2 regions of the Simiduia sp. 21SJ11W-1 genome follow, and region 1 is predicted to be linked to the other one. Evidence: predicted binding sites of a transcription regulator. Region 1 holds the regulator's gene; the other holds the start of a gene.
What was found. The regulator FliA, encoded in region 1, starts transcription of late flagellar genes. The targets are predictions, from matches to a motif close to TAAAGTTATNNNNNNNNCGGCCGATANCC.
Positions count from the first base shown of each region.

Region 2: pomA (flagellar motor protein PomA) is a predicted target of FliA. The motif match lies at 3,133-3,161, and genes of this name have one in related genera.

Region 1 covers NZ_CP090959.1:1,851,629-1,859,263, forward strand. The annotation lists gene flhA (flagellar biosynthesis protein FlhA) at 1-1,377, shown strand, start outside; gene flhF (flagellar biosynthesis protein FlhF) at 1,404-2,918, shown strand; gene L1F30_RS08185 (MinD/ParA family protein) at 2,948-3,772, shown strand; gene L1F30_RS08190 (RNA polymerase sigma factor FliA) at 3,775-4,524, shown strand; gene cheY (chemotaxis response regulator CheY) at 4,631-5,014, shown strand; gene L1F30_RS08200 (protein phosphatase CheZ) at 5,038-5,814, shown strand; gene L1F30_RS08205 (chemotaxis protein CheA) at 5,847-7,635, shown strand, end outside.
Region 2 covers NZ_CP090959.1:3,487,887-3,495,521, reverse strand. The annotation lists gene dxs (1-deoxy-D-xylulose-5-phosphate synthase) at 1-1,732, opposite strand, end outside; gene L1F30_RS15330 (polyprenyl synthetase family protein) at 1,833-2,720, opposite strand; gene L1F30_RS15325 (exodeoxyribonuclease VII small subunit) at 2,724-2,969, opposite strand; gene pomA (flagellar motor protein PomA) at 3,213-3,974, shown strand; gene L1F30_RS15315 (flagellar motor protein MotB) at 3,987-4,970, shown strand; gene L1F30_RS15310 (PilZ domain-containing protein) at 4,970-5,587, shown strand; gene L1F30_RS15305 (HNH endonuclease) at 6,079-6,642, shown strand; gene L1F30_RS15300 (multifunctional CCA addition/repair protein) at 6,701-7,635, shown strand, end outside.

The DNA of each region.
Region 1 (7,635 bases):
ATTCTGGTTACCCGGGTGAATACATCCGAAGACATGAGCCAACAGATCAGGCGCCAGATGTTTGACTCGCCCAAGGCACTGGCGGTGTCTGCCGGGGTGCTGTTTATCATGGGCGTAATTCCCGGTATGCCCCATGTGGCCTTTTTGGGCCTTGCCACGGTTGCCGGTGGCCTTGCCTGGTATATCCATAAACTGCGCTCACAGGGCGAGCTGGTTTCAGAGGCCGAGGGCGATACGCCAAAAGTCAAAGCTCCTAAAGACGCAAAACCCGGCCAGCCGGGCACTGAAGCCCAGGCAGCGCTCGAGCACCAGCGCGCGCCAGAGCCCGTAGAGGTGAGCTGGGATGACGTAAAGCCCGTGGATGTCATCGGCCTGGAAGTGGGCTACCGGTTAATCCCCATGGTTGATAAAACCCAGGGTGGTGAATTGCTTGGGCGCATTCGTGGGGTGCGTAAAAAAATGTCGCAAGAAGTGGGCTTTTTGGTGCCAACGGTACACATTCGCGACAACCTGGATCTGCTCCCCAATCAGTATCGCGTCACCCTGATGGGCGTTGCCGTGGCCGAAGAAGAAGTGCACCCGGATCGCGACCTCGCCATTAACCCGGGCCAGGTGTTTGGCGACATAGAGGGCATTGCCGCAAAAGATCCGGCCTTCGGCTTGCCCTCGGTTTGGATCAAAAAAACCGAGCGCGACCATGCGCAAACGCTCGGCTACACAGTGGTAGATGCCTCAACGGTGGTGGCCACCCATTTGAACCAGATTCTCAGCCAGCATGTGAGCGAATTGCTGGGCCTTGAAGATGTGCAGCAGCTGGTAGACATGCTGGGCAAAACCTCACCCAAGCTTGCCGAACATTTGGTGCCGGAAAGTGTGAGCTTAAAAACCCTGCTCAAAGTGCTGCAGCTGCTGTTGCAAGAGAATGTGTCTATTAAAGACATGCGCAGCATTGCCGAGGCAATCGCCGCTAACAGCGACAAGAGTCAAGATCCCGTCATGTTGATGACTGCGGTGCGCCAGGCCATTGCGCGGCAAATTGTGCAGGGGCTGGTGGGTAACGACACAGACATCCCCGTTTTCACCCTAGACCCAAGCTTGGAACAAATATTGCTGAAGACCTATCAGCAGAGTCAGAAAAGTGGCGATGGTGGCCCGGTAATAGAACCGGGCCTGGCCGAAAAGCTGCGCGAATCGGTGCAGCAGGTGGCCCATCAACAAGAGGGCTCAGGCGCGCCGGCGATATTGCTGGTGTCTGGCCAGATCCGCTACCAACTGGCTCGCTTCGTGCGCGCGTTTGTGCCCGATATGGTGGTGCTCGCCTACAACGAGATACCCGCCAATAAACAGATCACCATTGTAGGCAGCGTGGGCGCTTAGCCACTGCCTAACCTCAGGAGATACACATGGCCATCAAAAAGATTGTGGCAGCGAATATGCGCAGAGCGTTGGATATCGCCCGCGAACAATTGGGGCCGGATGCCATTATTTTATCTACCCGCAGGCACCCAGACGGCATAGAGCTGATGGCCACGGTAGAGGCCGAGGGCCGAGTGCCCGATGATCAGCAGGCATTTGCCGCGCAAAAAGCCGAGGCTGAAGCAGCGTTCCCCTTAAACAGCGATAACGCGTGGCAGCACCAAGATGCCGTATCTGATGCGCTGGCGCACAGCGCGCAAACCACTCAGCACGCGGCGCTGCCACAATCAAACCCGCGCCCGAAAGATATCAGCCAAAAGCTTTTTGGTGGTAAAACCGGCCCGGAGCTTGCAGCTGAAATCGAAGCTGCACGCCAGCGGATGCTGGCAAATCAGGCCCGCGAGGCCCCGCAGCGTGCGGGCGCCAGTAGCAATGTGGGCGCTGATGATGTGTGGGCCTCACAACTTACGCGCGAGCAGGCCCGCAAGGCCACGCCTGACAAACCGCAATACACCGCTCAGCCGAGCGCCAAGTCTGGCGTTGCGCCAAATGCCGAGCCCACGCCCGCACAAACCTTGCAGGCAAATGAAATGGCCCGCTTGCATGCGGAGCTGAGCGAAATGCGCACGCTGTTAAAACAGCAATTAGATCAATCAAATCGCGCAGGCTCCTTGTCTAATAACCCGGTAGTGCACAAGCTTGCAGGGCTGGGCTTGCCGGCCTTTCAATGTGAGCGCATAGCCGCGGCGGTAGATGGCGATCACGCGCCCGATAAGGCCTGGGCCGAGGCTTTGGCCTTGTTATCCCAAAGGTTGCCAACAGCCGGGCGCGATGTGGTGGCCAATGGTGGCGTTTATGCCTTTGTGGGCCCTACAGGCGTGGGCAAGACCACAACCCTTGCAAAATTAGCCGTGCGCCATGTATTGGCCCACGGCCCACAATCCCTTGCGCTGGTAACCACAGATAACTTCCGCCTGGCCGCCCATGAGCAAATTACCTCGCTTGGCCGTTTGCTTAAGGTGCCGGTAAAAGTGGTAGGGGAAGGCGAGTCGCTTGAACAAATACTGGTGAACCTGAGCCACAAGCGCCTGGTGCTTATTGATACCGCAGGCCTGCGCCATGGCGACCCGCGTCTGAAGCAGCAGCTTGCGCAGCTGCGCGAGGCCGGCAAGGTAAACAGCTTGCTGGTGTTGGCGGCAAACAGCCAGGCGCAAATGCTGAAAGCCAGCTGCCACGCATACGGCGCGGCCCACCCGGTTGCCACGGTGCTTACCAAATTGGATGAAACGCCGTCGCTCGGTGAAGCCATGGGCATGTTGTTGGCACATCGCTTGCCGTTGGCCTACACCACCGATGGCCAGGAAATACCGGCAGATATCCAGGTTGCCAAGGGGCATCAACTGGTGGCCAAAGCCGCCAAAAACCCGGTTCCCGTGGGTTCTTATGGCGTTGGAGTGCAAGCCGCTAAAGCCGGCCTGCAGGTTCAGGCCGAGCAACTATAATCAATGCAGGTTTTATTGTGGGAGCACGCATGGGCCACCATCCAGTTCAAGTGATCGCCGTAACCGGCGGCAAAGGCGGCGTTGGCAAAAGCAACATATCCGTCAATATGAGTATTGCACTGGCCCAGCTGGGCCGGCGCGTCATGTTGCTCGATGCCGACCTGGGCCTGGCTAACGTGGATGTGCTACTGGGCATTCGAGCCGAGAAAACCCTGGCCGATGTGCTGTCGGGTGATTGCAGCCTGCGCGATGTACTGATCAAGGGCCCGGGCGGCATTCGCATAGTGCCTGCGTCTTCTGGCGTGCAACAAATGGCGAGCTTGAGCCGTCAACAGCATGGCGCCTTAATTCGCGCTTTCAGCGATATCTCAGACCAGCTGGATGTGTTGGTAATAGATACCGCCGCCGGCATTAGCGATACCGTGGTGAGTTTTGTGCGCGCGGCCAACGAGGCGCTGGTGGTGGTGTGTGATGAACCGTCGTCGGTTACCGATGCCTACGCGCTCATTAAGCTGCTCCACAAAGATGCCGGCATGCAGCGTTTCAGGGTGGTGGCCAACATGACCCGCACATCGACGGAGGGCAAAAAGCTTGTCCATCGCTTACAGCAGGTGTGCGATAAATTTCTGGATGTGGCGCTGCAATTCGAGGGGGCTATTCCCTTCGATGAAAGCGTGCGCAAGGCCGTTCAGCACCAGCGCGCACTGGTGGAATACGCGCCGCAAGCCAAGGCCTCAAGTGCCATACGCGCCCTGGCCGAGCGGGTGGCGCAATGGCCCTTGCCGAAGGCCGCCACAGGAAACCTGGAGTTCTTTGTGGAACGCCTGCTGGAAAGCCCCGAAGTAGGTGCCTAATAATGGCCGCAGTAGAAGGATTAGCCATGTATGACCAGACCAGCCGACAATCTGGTGAGCAGATCCGCATTGAAGACTATGCGCCGCTGGTTAAACGTATTGCCTACCATTTGATGCTACGCATGCCTGCCAGTGTGCTCGTAGAAGATTTGATCCAGGCCGGCATGATCGGCCTGATAGAGGCCTCGCAGAAGTTTGACGCCTCAAAGGGCGCAAGCTTTGAAACCTATGCCGGCATTCGCATTCGCGGCGCCATCATGGATGAAACCCGCAAGGGTGACTGGGTTCCAAGATCTGTTCACAGAAATGCCCGCAAAATTACCCAGGCCATTGGCGAGCTGGAGGCCCGCCTTGGCCGTGAAGCCGGCGAAAAAGAAATAGCCGAAGCCCTGGAGATGACGCTTGAAGAATATCGCGCCATCTTGCAAGACACCACCAGTGCGCGCCTGTTCAGCTATGAAGAATCGGCCACAGACGACGATGCAGGCCCCACCAAGCCCGCCACCATTGGCCTTGAGGCCCCCACAGATGCCTTCGAGCGCGATGCATTAAAGCAATCGCTGGCGCGGGCGATAACCCAATTGCCCGAAAGGGAACAACTGGTGTTATCGCTTTATTACGACGAAGAGCTGAACCTCAAGGAGATAGGCCAGGTGCTGGGCGTGAGTGAATCGCGCGTATCACAAATACATTCGCAGGCGGCTGCTAGGCTTAAGGCCAAGCTCTCCGGCTGGACGTCGGCGGGCGAATAGATCAGCCGGCAATTAATTGACCAATTTTATGACTAAAACTGGCTAGTAGTATTCCAGCTACTAGACTGAAGATTAACGGAGTCCGGCAGTTACGACGGAGGTTGCTTTGGACAAAAACATGAAAATCCTGATTGTTGATGACTTCTCGACCATGAGACGCATCATCAAGAACCTGTTGCGCGACCTGGGGTTTAGCAATACACAGGAAGCCGACGATGGAGCAACAGCGCTGCCGATGCTTAAGGCCGGCGACTTCGATTTCCTGGTAACAGACTGGAACATGCCGGGCATGACCGGCATAGAACTGCTAAAGCAAGTGCGGGCCGATGAAAAGCTGGCATCGCTACCTGTACTGATGGTTACCGCTGAGGCCAAGCGCGACCAAATCATCGAAGCGGCCCAGGCGGGTGTCAGTGGCTATGTGGTTAAACCCTTCACTGCACAGGTACTCAAAGAGAAGATCGACAAGATTTTTGAGCGTGTGGGATAACACAGACAGTATCAAGGGTGCCCATGGAAAGCCAAGTGGACCAGAAGGCCAATCAGGAATTTGTGGCTGAGTTACGCGATTGTGCAAAAGTGCTCATCGAAAAGCTTGAGGGCGATAAGTTCGACGAGGCCTCCCAGCTCATCGAGCAAATTATCGCAAGCCGCGACCGTCACCTGTTCAATAATGTAGGCAAGCTTACCCGCGGCCTGCATACGGCAATCAGAAGTTTCAATATCGATTCGCCCATTTCACAGGATGAAAGCCTCACAGATGCGAGCGATCGCCTCAATTATGTGCTGCGTCTTACCCAGGATGCGGCCAATAAAACCATGGATAAGGTAGAGGCCTCGGCCCCGATAGCCATGGATCTAGGCAACGAAGCCCGCGCCTTAAAGGCGCAGTGGCAGGCGCTGATTCGACGCGAACTGAGTGCAGACGACTTCAGGGATTTATACCACCGCATTGAAACCTTTCTGGATCAAATGGAAACCGGGGCCGGTGCGTTGAACGCCAATTTGCAAGACATCATTCTTGAACAGGGCTATCAGGATCTCACAGGCCAGGTACTCAAAAAGGTGATGGACCTCGTTGCCGAGGTAGAAGGCAGCCTGGTGGATTTAATGCGCATTGCCGCGCAAGTAGAAGAAATTACAGGAATTCAAAAGCCCGTCGATAACATAGATGCCAAAGAGCCGAAAGGTTCCGTAGGCGAAGGTCCACAAATTCATGCCGACAAGCGCGAAGATGTGGTTTCAGGCCAAGACGACGTGGACGATTTGTTGTCCAGTCTCGGCTTTTGATGAGTTACGGCTGCCAGTTTAAGGAGCGCTGAATGGGTTTTGGCGATGACGAAGATATCTTGCAAGACTTCCTGGTGGAAGCAGGGGAGATATTGGAAAAATTGTCGGAACAGCTCGTTGAGCTGGAGCGTCAGCCAGATGATAAAGATCTGCTAAACGCTATATTCCGTGGATTCCATACCGTAAAAGGCGGTGCGGGCTTCCTGCAGCTTGGCGCCATGGTAGATTGCTGCCACGTCACCGAAAACCTGTTCGACATACTGCGCACCGGTAAACGCGCGGTTACCCCAGAGTTAATGGACGTCGTGTTACAGGCGCTCGATGCCGTAAATCTGCAGTTTGATCAAGTACAGCAGCGCGAATCCCCAACGCCTGCCAGCGCCGATTTGATTCATCAGCTAGAGCGGCTGGTAAACCTTGAAGATTTAAACGATCCGGCACCAGAGCCAGCAGCCCCCGCGCCGCAAGCGCAGGCCCCGGAGCCAAGCGCTGAAACCACCAAGGGCGCGCCCGGTGAAGACATTACCGATGCCGAATTCAATGAGTTGCTCGATGCAATCGACCCGCCCGGCACGGCTGCCGCTGCAGCGCCGCAGGCAGCCCCGGCTGTCGGTGGTGGCGACGATATAACCGACGATGAATTTGAAGCGCTGCTCGATGAGTTGCACGGGCAGGGCAAAGGCCCGAGCGTGAAGGCTGCGCCCGCGCCTGCACCCACACAGGCCTCTGCCTCGGGTGATGAAATAACCGAAGATGAATTTGATGCATTGCTGGACCAGCTGCACGGTAAGGGAAAAGGGCCGGGTAAAGCGCCTGCTCCGGCTGCGCCTGCACCGTCTGCTGGCGGTGGCTCGGGCGAGCTGATTACCGATGATGAATTTGAAGCGCTGCTGGATGAGTTGCACGGCAAAGGTAAAGGGCCAACTGCAGCGGAAGCCGCAGCGGCAGCCGCGAGTGCTAGCCCGGCCGCACCAAAACCTGCGCCTGCGGCCAAGCCTCAAGCGCCAGCCCCAAGCCCCAAGCCGGAACCGGCAAAAGCTGCACCTGCTGCCAAACCAGCTACCGGGCCCGCAACCCTTGTGGCAAAGCCTGCTGCCAAAGATGTAGCACCGCCACCGGCAGCGGAAACAACCGTACGGGTAGATACCCAGCGCCTGGATGACATCATGAACATGGTGGGCGAACTTGTGTTGGTACGTAACCGGCTTGTACGTTTGGGGCTTAACACCAACGATGAAGCGCTCAGCAAGGCGGTCAGCAATCTGGATGTGGTCACCGCGGATTTACAAACCTCGGTGATGAAAACCCGCATGCAGCCCATTAAGAAAGTATTCGGGCGCTTCCCACGGGTGGTACGCGATTTGGCGCGCACCCTTAAGAAAGACATCAACCTTGAACTGCAAGGCGAAGAAACAGACCTGGATAAAAACCTGGTTGAGGCACTGGCAGATCCGCTTGTGCACCTGGTGCGCAACTCGGTAGATCACGGTATTGAGTTGCCCGATGTGCGCGAATCCAAGGGCAAGCCCCGGGTAGGTAAAGTGATACTCGCCGCCGAGCAAGAGGGCGATCATATTCTGTTGTCTATCACTGATGACGGCGGCGGTATGGACCCGGAAAAACTGCGCGAAAAGGCCGTGGAAAAGGGCATTCTGGATGAAGACGCCGCCCAGCGTCTTTCAGATCCCGAAGCCTTCGCGCTCATTTTTGCACCGGGTTTTTCCACCAAAACCGAAATTTCCGATGTGTCTGGCCGCGGTGTGGGCATGGATGTGGTGAAAACCAAAATCACCCAGTTAAACGGCTCGATAGAGATTCAAT
Region 2 (7,635 bases), 1.6 Mb from region 1:
TGAGGTATTCCGCCACCGCAGAACCCGCGCCGCCTGCCAGGGTATTTTCTTCCAGCGTCACCAGCAATTGATGGCTGGCGGCCAGTTCGCTGATGATTGTTTCGTCCAGCGGTTTCACCCAGCGCATGTCGATGAGGGTGGCGTTGATTTCGTCGGCCGCCAGTTGCGCGGCGCCAAGCAGGGTGCCAAAGCACAAAATGGCCACCTGGGCTCCGGGTTTCACCTGGCGGGCAACGCCGATGGGCAGCGGCGCCAGCTGCTCGTTTACCGCAGCGCCTGTGCCTGTGCCGCGCGGGTAGCGCACGGCGGCCGGGCCCTCGTACTGGTAGGCGCTGGTGAGCAGGGCGCGGCACTCGTTTTCATCGGAGGGGGCGGCAATGATCATGTTGGGAATGCAGCGCATGAAGCTTAAATCGAAGGCGCCGGCGTGGGTGGGGCCGTCTTCGCCCACCAGGCCCGCGCGGTCGATGCCGAAGGTGACATCCAGGTTTTGAATGGCCACATCGTGCACCAATTGATCGTAGGCGCGCTGCAAAAAGGTGGAGTAAATGGCCACCACGGGTTTTTGGCCTTCGCAGGCCAGGCCCGCCGCCAGCGTTACCGCGTGCTGCTCGGCAATGGCCACATCGTGGAAGCGCTCGGGGAAGCGGCTTGCAAACTCCACCATGCCGGAGCCTTCACACATGGCCGGTGTAATGCCCACCAACCGGCTGTCTTGGGCTGCGGTGTCGCACAGCCAGCGGCCAAAAATTTCCTGGTACTTGGGCTTTTTAATTGCGCTGGCATCCTGCACGGGCGCTTTGGGCTCAATTTTATTGAGCGCGTGATAACCCACCGGATCTGCCTCGGCAGGCCCGAAGCCGCGGCCTTTTTGGGTGATGATATGCAAAAGCTTCGGGCCCTTGATATCGCGCAGGTTGCCCAAATAGCGCACCAGGCGCTCGGTGTCGTGGCCGTCTATGGGGCCCACGTAATTAAAGCCCAGCTCCTCAAACAGGGTGCCCGGCGACACCATGCCCTTCATGTGTTCTTCGGTTTTGCGCGCCAGCTCCCAGGCCGATGGAATTTTGGAAAGCACCTTGCGGCTGCCCTCGCGCAGGGCGTTGTAGGTTTTGCTGGCCCAGATGCGCGAGAAGTAGGTGGCCAGGCCGCCCACGTTTTTTGAAATCGACATGTTGTTGTCGTTCAAAATAACCAGCATGTCGGTTTCTGTGTGGGCGGCGTGGGTAAGTGCTTCAAAGGCCATGCCGGCAGTCATGGCGCCATCGCCGATGATAGCCACAGTTTTGTGCGGCAGGTCTGCCATCTCGTGGCCCAGTGCCATGCCGAGTGCAGCCGAAATAGACGTGCTGGAGTGGCCCACGCCAAAGGTGTCGTAGGGGCTTTCGGAGCGCTTGGGGAAACCAGCCAGGCCGCCTTTTTGGCGCATGCTCAGCATTTGCTCGCGCCGGCCGGTAAGAATTTTGTGCGGGTAGGTTTGATGGCCTACATCCCATACCAGTTTGTCGTCGGGCGTTTGATACACATAGTGCAGCGCCACAGTCAGCTCTACCACGCCCAGGCCCGCGCCAAAATGCCCGCCGGTTTGCCCCACGCTGTAGAGCAAAAAGTGGCGCAGCTCTTCTGCCACTTGCGGCAGCTGGCTTACCTCCAGCGCACGCAGGTCGGCCGGCGTATCGATGCGGTCGAGCAGGGGGGTGGCTGGGCGCTGGCGGGGTATTTCATTAAACATGGCGTTGCTGGTATCTGTGCGGGTGTGATTCACCGGATCGGCCATTTTAGGCGCCGAACCCTCAAATGACTAGCGCCAATTCCGGCGCCAGCGTGGCCTTTTACGCGCGCCGCTCAATGATGTAATCGGCCAGTTGACGCAGGTAATTGGCCTGGGGCCCGAAACCTGCCAGGGCCTCGTGCGCCTGCTGGTGCAGTGCGCGGGCCTTGTTTTGGGCGGCTTCAAGGCCGAGTAGCGACACATAGGTGGGCTTGTTGTGCTGCTGGTCGGCACCTTGTTGTTTGCCCAGGGTTTCGGTATCGGAGATCACATCCAGAATGTCGTCTTGCACCTGGAAGGCCAGGCCAATGGCCCGGGCATAGAGCCCGAGCGCCTGGCGCTGGGCCTCTGTGGCGCCGCCTGCCAGCGCGCCCAGCTCCACGGCTGCGGCAATCAGTGCGCCGGTTTTGTATTGGTGCATGGCCTCTAGTGCGCCGATGCTGAGTTGTTTATCCACCGCTGCAAGATCTATGGCCTGGCCCAGCACCATGCCCCGCGCGCCGCTGGCCTTGGCCAGGCACTGCACCATGGCCAGTTGCTCGGCGGCGCCCAGAGGGCTTTGCACCAAGAGTTCGAAGGCCAGCGCCTGCAGTGCATCACCGGCCAATATGGCGCTGGCTTCATCAAAGGCAATGTGGGTAGTGGGCTTGCCCCGGCGCAGGTTGTCGTCGTCCATGGCGGGCAGGTCGTCGTGAATCAGGCTGTAGGCGTGAATGGCCTCCACGGCGGCTGCCGGCCAGTCGAGGCCATCCGGCCGGCCCGCTGCCACTGCCTGTGCGGCGGCGTACACCAGTAGCGGGCGCACTCGCTTGCCGCCATTGGTGAGGCTATAGGCCATGGCGTCACGCAGTTGTGCGCCCTCGCCTGCAAAGTGCGCCAGTGCCTCTTGCAGGCGCGCATCCACCGACTGCCTCACCTGGTGGCTGAAAGCCAAAAGCTCTGGATGCATGGGCTAGGCGTCCTGCTCGGGCTGGTCTAGCGGCTCAAGGCTCAGTTCGCCGTTTTTTTCCAGCAGCAGGTTAACCCGCTGTTCGGCTGCCTGCAGGCGGGCCTGGCATTCGCGGGTAAGCTGCACGCCTTCTTCAAAGGCCTTCAAAGATTCCTCCAGCGACAGGTCGCCTTCCTCCATGCGTGCCACCAGCGCTTCCAGCGCTGCCAGTGATTGTTCGAAGTCTTGGGCTTTTTTGCGGGTGGCCATGGGGTGCTCCTTCGCAGGCGGCACATTCTGCACCACCTCTGTGTGAAAAGCCGCAACCCTATACGAGGGGTGCAGGCCGGTCAATCTGTGCAGGGCTCGGCATTCTTGCGGCAAATCCATGCTAAACCCGTATTCCTAACTAAACTCATTTTGTGGCCCCCGGTTTAGAAACCCGGGTGCCGGACGATAACCAGAGAGATGCCCGCAAGGGTGTGCTGCATTGAGGGAATTAAGGAGTACTTTGTGGATTTAGCCACGCTCATTGGGTTGGTGGGTACCATCGGCCTGATTCTTACCGCCATGCTCATGGCCGGTAATCTGGAAATGTTTGCCGATGCGCCCTCTTTTGTGATTGTGGTGGGCGGTTCGACGTTTGCGGTAATGATCAAATTTGGCCTGGCCCACTACCTCTCGGCCATGAAGATTGCCGGCAAGAGCTTTATGTTCAAAAGCAGCGATCCGGTAGACCTGATTGCCGAAATTGTGGAGCTGGCCGATGCCGCGCGCAAAGGCGGGCTGTTGAGCCTTGAGGGCAAAGAGGTCAGTAATTCCTTTTTGCAAAAGGGCATCCAGTTGTTGGTAGACGGCCACGACCCGGAAGTGGTGAAAACCCTGCTCTCGAAAGACAAGGCGCTGGCAGTAGAGCGCCACGAGTTGGGTGCGGCCATCTTTTCAGCCATGGCAGAAACGGCGCCGGCCATGGGGATGATTGGCACACTGGTGGGGTTGGTGGCCATGCTGTCAAACATGGACGACCCGAAATCCATTGGCCCGGCCATGGCCGTGGCACTGCTCACCACACTTTATGGCGCCATCATGGCCAACGGCCTGTTTGGCCCCCTTGGCGACAAACTCAAGCTGCGTGCCGGTGAAGAGGCACTCACCAAAAGCCTGGTCATTGATGCGCTGCTGGCGATTCAGGGCGGCCAGAACCCGCGGGTGATCGACTCTATGCTGCGCACCTACCTGCCTGAAGGCAAACGCGAAGCGGCAGACGCGGGCTAAGGGGCAGAGGCTGTGGCCGACGAAGAGCACGAGTGTAAATGCCCGCCGCCGGGGTTGCCGGCCTATATGGGCACCTTCGCAGACCTGATGGCACTGCTGATGTGCTTCTTTGTGCTGTTGTTGTCTTTCTCCGAAATGGACGCCATGAAATTCAAGCGCTTAGCGGGCTCTATGGCGCAGGCCTTTGGCGTGCAAAACAAACTCAATGTGGTGGATGTACCCAAGGGCACCAGTGTGATTGCCCAAGAGTTCAGCCCCGGCACCCCAAACCCCACACCCATCAACGAAATTTGGCAAAAAACCGACGACAACACCGAGAGCAGCCTGGAGGTGCAGTGTACCGAGGAGTACGAAGTTGAGCAGGGCGACATCAACAACGAGGCCGGCGTTAAAGCCCGATTGAAAGAAAAGCTTGAGGAGATGATTGAGCAAACCGAGCAAGATGCGGTGGAGCTTGCGCAATCGTTGCACGATCAAATTGTGGCGGGTGAAATTGAAATTGAATTCCAGGGCCGCAAGATTATTATCCGCATCCGTGAAAAAGGTTCCTTCCGCTCGGGCTCGGCCGAGCTTGTGGGCAACTACGCCGATGTGATGGAAGAAATCCGCGCCGTACTGCGCGCCAAGCCCGGCAAAATAGAAGTGCAGGGCCACACAGATAACATCCCCATTGCCACGGCGCGCTTTCGTTCAAATTGGGAGCTTTCCTCCAGCCGCGCGGTATCGGTAGCCCAAGAGCTGATGCGCGACAATGAAATCAACCCGCGCAGGTTTCAGGTATCGGGCTTTGCTGAAACCAAACCGCTGGTGCCCAACGACAGTTCAGATAACCGCGCGCGCAACCGGCGTGTGGAAATTGTGATTCAGCAGGGGCTGGATTCAAACATTTCCGAGGCCGACATCGAAGTGCTCAAAGAAGAGGGGCAAGACATTTTGCGCGATCTGGATCTAGACCCGGAGTATTTGTTCGACCTAGACCCTAACGAGGTATTTTAATGAGCGAGCGGCGCCGTTTTTTCCGCATTAACGACCGCGTGGGGGTGGCCTATCGCGTGTTGACCGAAGCCGAGGCCAATAGCCGGCAAGAGCGCGACAGCGAGCCCATGGATACCCTGAGCCTCTTGTCGCACTATGAATCCACCATCGAGCAATTATTGCCGCAGGTGGAATCTGAGGTGTTGGCGCAGTTGCTGGGCACGCTCAACAAAAAAATTAACTGCATAGTGGCGCAACTGGAGCTAGACAGCCGCCTGGTGCGCGATATTGCCCACAAGGTGCGCGAAGTGAATATCAGCGCCTGTGGTATGGCTTTTGTTGCCGATGAACATGTACCGGCCGGCAAAATCCTGAGCCTTGATCTGGTGTTGCGCCCGGAGGGCAATCACATTGCCACCTACGGGCGGGTGCTCGATTGTGAGACAACCGATGCCGGCCACTATGTACGAACAAACTTCATCGCCCTGAGCCCCTTCGACCAAGAGGTGTTGATTCAACACATAGTGCGCAAGCAAGGCTGGCTGATTCGCGAGCAGCGCGACCGCGAAGCCATGCAGGAGCACGCCGAATTACAGGAAGAACTTCAAAAGCCGCCTGTGACGCCGCGCACAAAATAGTGGCCTTGTAGGAAAAGGCTTACACGCATTGCCGCCATTGGCGACTATTCGCCCGTTGCAAATACCCAGAGAATGCGCCCCGTAAGGACACATATCAGGGACGATGGCAGGGAGTTAGACGGAACGATGCCGCATACTACCCGAACGGATTTAGGGTCATCCTGTAAACGCCGCAGCATTCGTGCTGCGGCGTTTTAGTTTGTGGTGTCATAAACATGACTTTTTAGTGCGCTAAAAAGGGTTGACCCGGTGATCAGATTTCATACACTGGATGCATTAACCCAAGGAGGACATGGCCTTCTACCAGCGCACTTGCCGCCCAAGTGACAAGCCCCTGCCGCCCGCCGCGCCGGCCCTTGGACTCCTCACCTTCACGTTTTCACCCACACCCGTCAAACCCCCCTATACCTGCAGGCGTTATCGCTTGCTTGCCGCTGTTTTCAACATACCTTTTTGGCTGTATCGCACCGTTCATTACAGGGAGAGCGCATATGTCTGAGGCACGCATTCTGCGGTTAAATCTGGCCGGCCAACCCATCGAGTGGATTCACTGGCAGGAGGCCGTGTGCCTGTATGCCCGCGATCTTGTGAAGTGGAGCCTGGGCGGCGTGGTGCGCCAGGTGCGTGGCGGGCGCTCGCGCTTTACGGGCCTTGTGAGCCGCGTGCAGTTGCCGTCGATCATCGCCTGCGGCGGTGCGCACATGGCGCCCATGCGCCTGGTGCCGCCGCTCACTAACCGCGCCTTGTTCCGGCGCGACGACTACCGCTGCCTCTACTGCGGCAAGCACTTTAATTTTTTAAACCTCTCGCGCGATCACGTACACCCAACCAGCCGCGGCGGGCGCGACCGCTGGGAAAATGTGGTGGCCGCCTGTAAGCGCTGCAATCAACACAAGGGTAATTTCCTGTTGAGTGAAATCGACATGCCGCTCATCGCCTTACCTTACCGCCCCAATAACGCCGAGTACCTGGCATTGGTAAACAGCGAGCGCATCCGGGGCGACCAAATGGAATACCTGCGCCCGCAGTTTTCCAGCAACAGCCGCTGGTTGTAAGTGGGCTGCCCGTGAATGGGGTATCCTTGCGTTTTGGACATTAACGCGGGAAGCAATTGTGAAAGTGTATTTGGTGGGCGGCGCTGTGCGCGATCGCCTGTTGGGCGTGCCTTACGATGAATGCGACTGGGTGGTGGTGGGCGCCACACCGGAGCAGATGCGCGCCCAGGGCTTTGAGCCTGTGGGCAAAGATTTCCCGGTGTTTTTACACCCCAAAACCAAAGAGGAATATGCGCTGGCACGCACCGAGCGCAAATCCGGCCACGGCTATGCAGGCTTTACCTTTCACACAGATCCCTCTGTTACGCTTGAGCAGGATTTAATCCGGCGCGACCTCACCATCAACGCCATGGCACAAACCGACGCCGGTGAAGTGATAGACCCCTACGGCGGCCAGCGCGACCTGGCGGCAAAAAAATTGCGCCATGTCTCGCCCGCCTTTGCCGAAGATCCCGTGCGCATTTTGCGCATCGCCCGCTTTGCCGCCCGCTACCATCGCCTGGGCTTTACCGTGGCTGAAGAAACCCTCGCGTTGATGCGCACCATGGTGAGCGAAGGTGAGGTAGATCACCTGGTGGCCGAGCGGGTATGGAAAGAATTGGAGCGCGCACTTGGTGAGCCCAACCCCGAAGTGTTTATTGAGGTGTTGCGCGCCTGTGGTGCGCTGGCGCGCATCATGCCCGAGCTAGACTGCCTATGGGGCGTGCCCCAGCGCCCGGAATATCACCCCGAGGTAGACACAGGCGTGCACACCCTTATGAGCCTGCAGCAAGCGGTTGCGTTGAGTGACGATGTACGCCTGCGCTTTGCCACCCTGGTGCACGATTTGGGCAAGGGCGTGACGCCCAAGAGCGAATGGCCGCGCCACCTGATGCACGAAACCCGCGGCGTGCCCTTGGTAAAGGCTGTGTGTGAGCGCATGGGGGTGCCCAAAGAGCACCGCGAGCTTGCGGTTTTGGTGTGTGAGCAGCATTTGAACTGCCATCGCGCCTT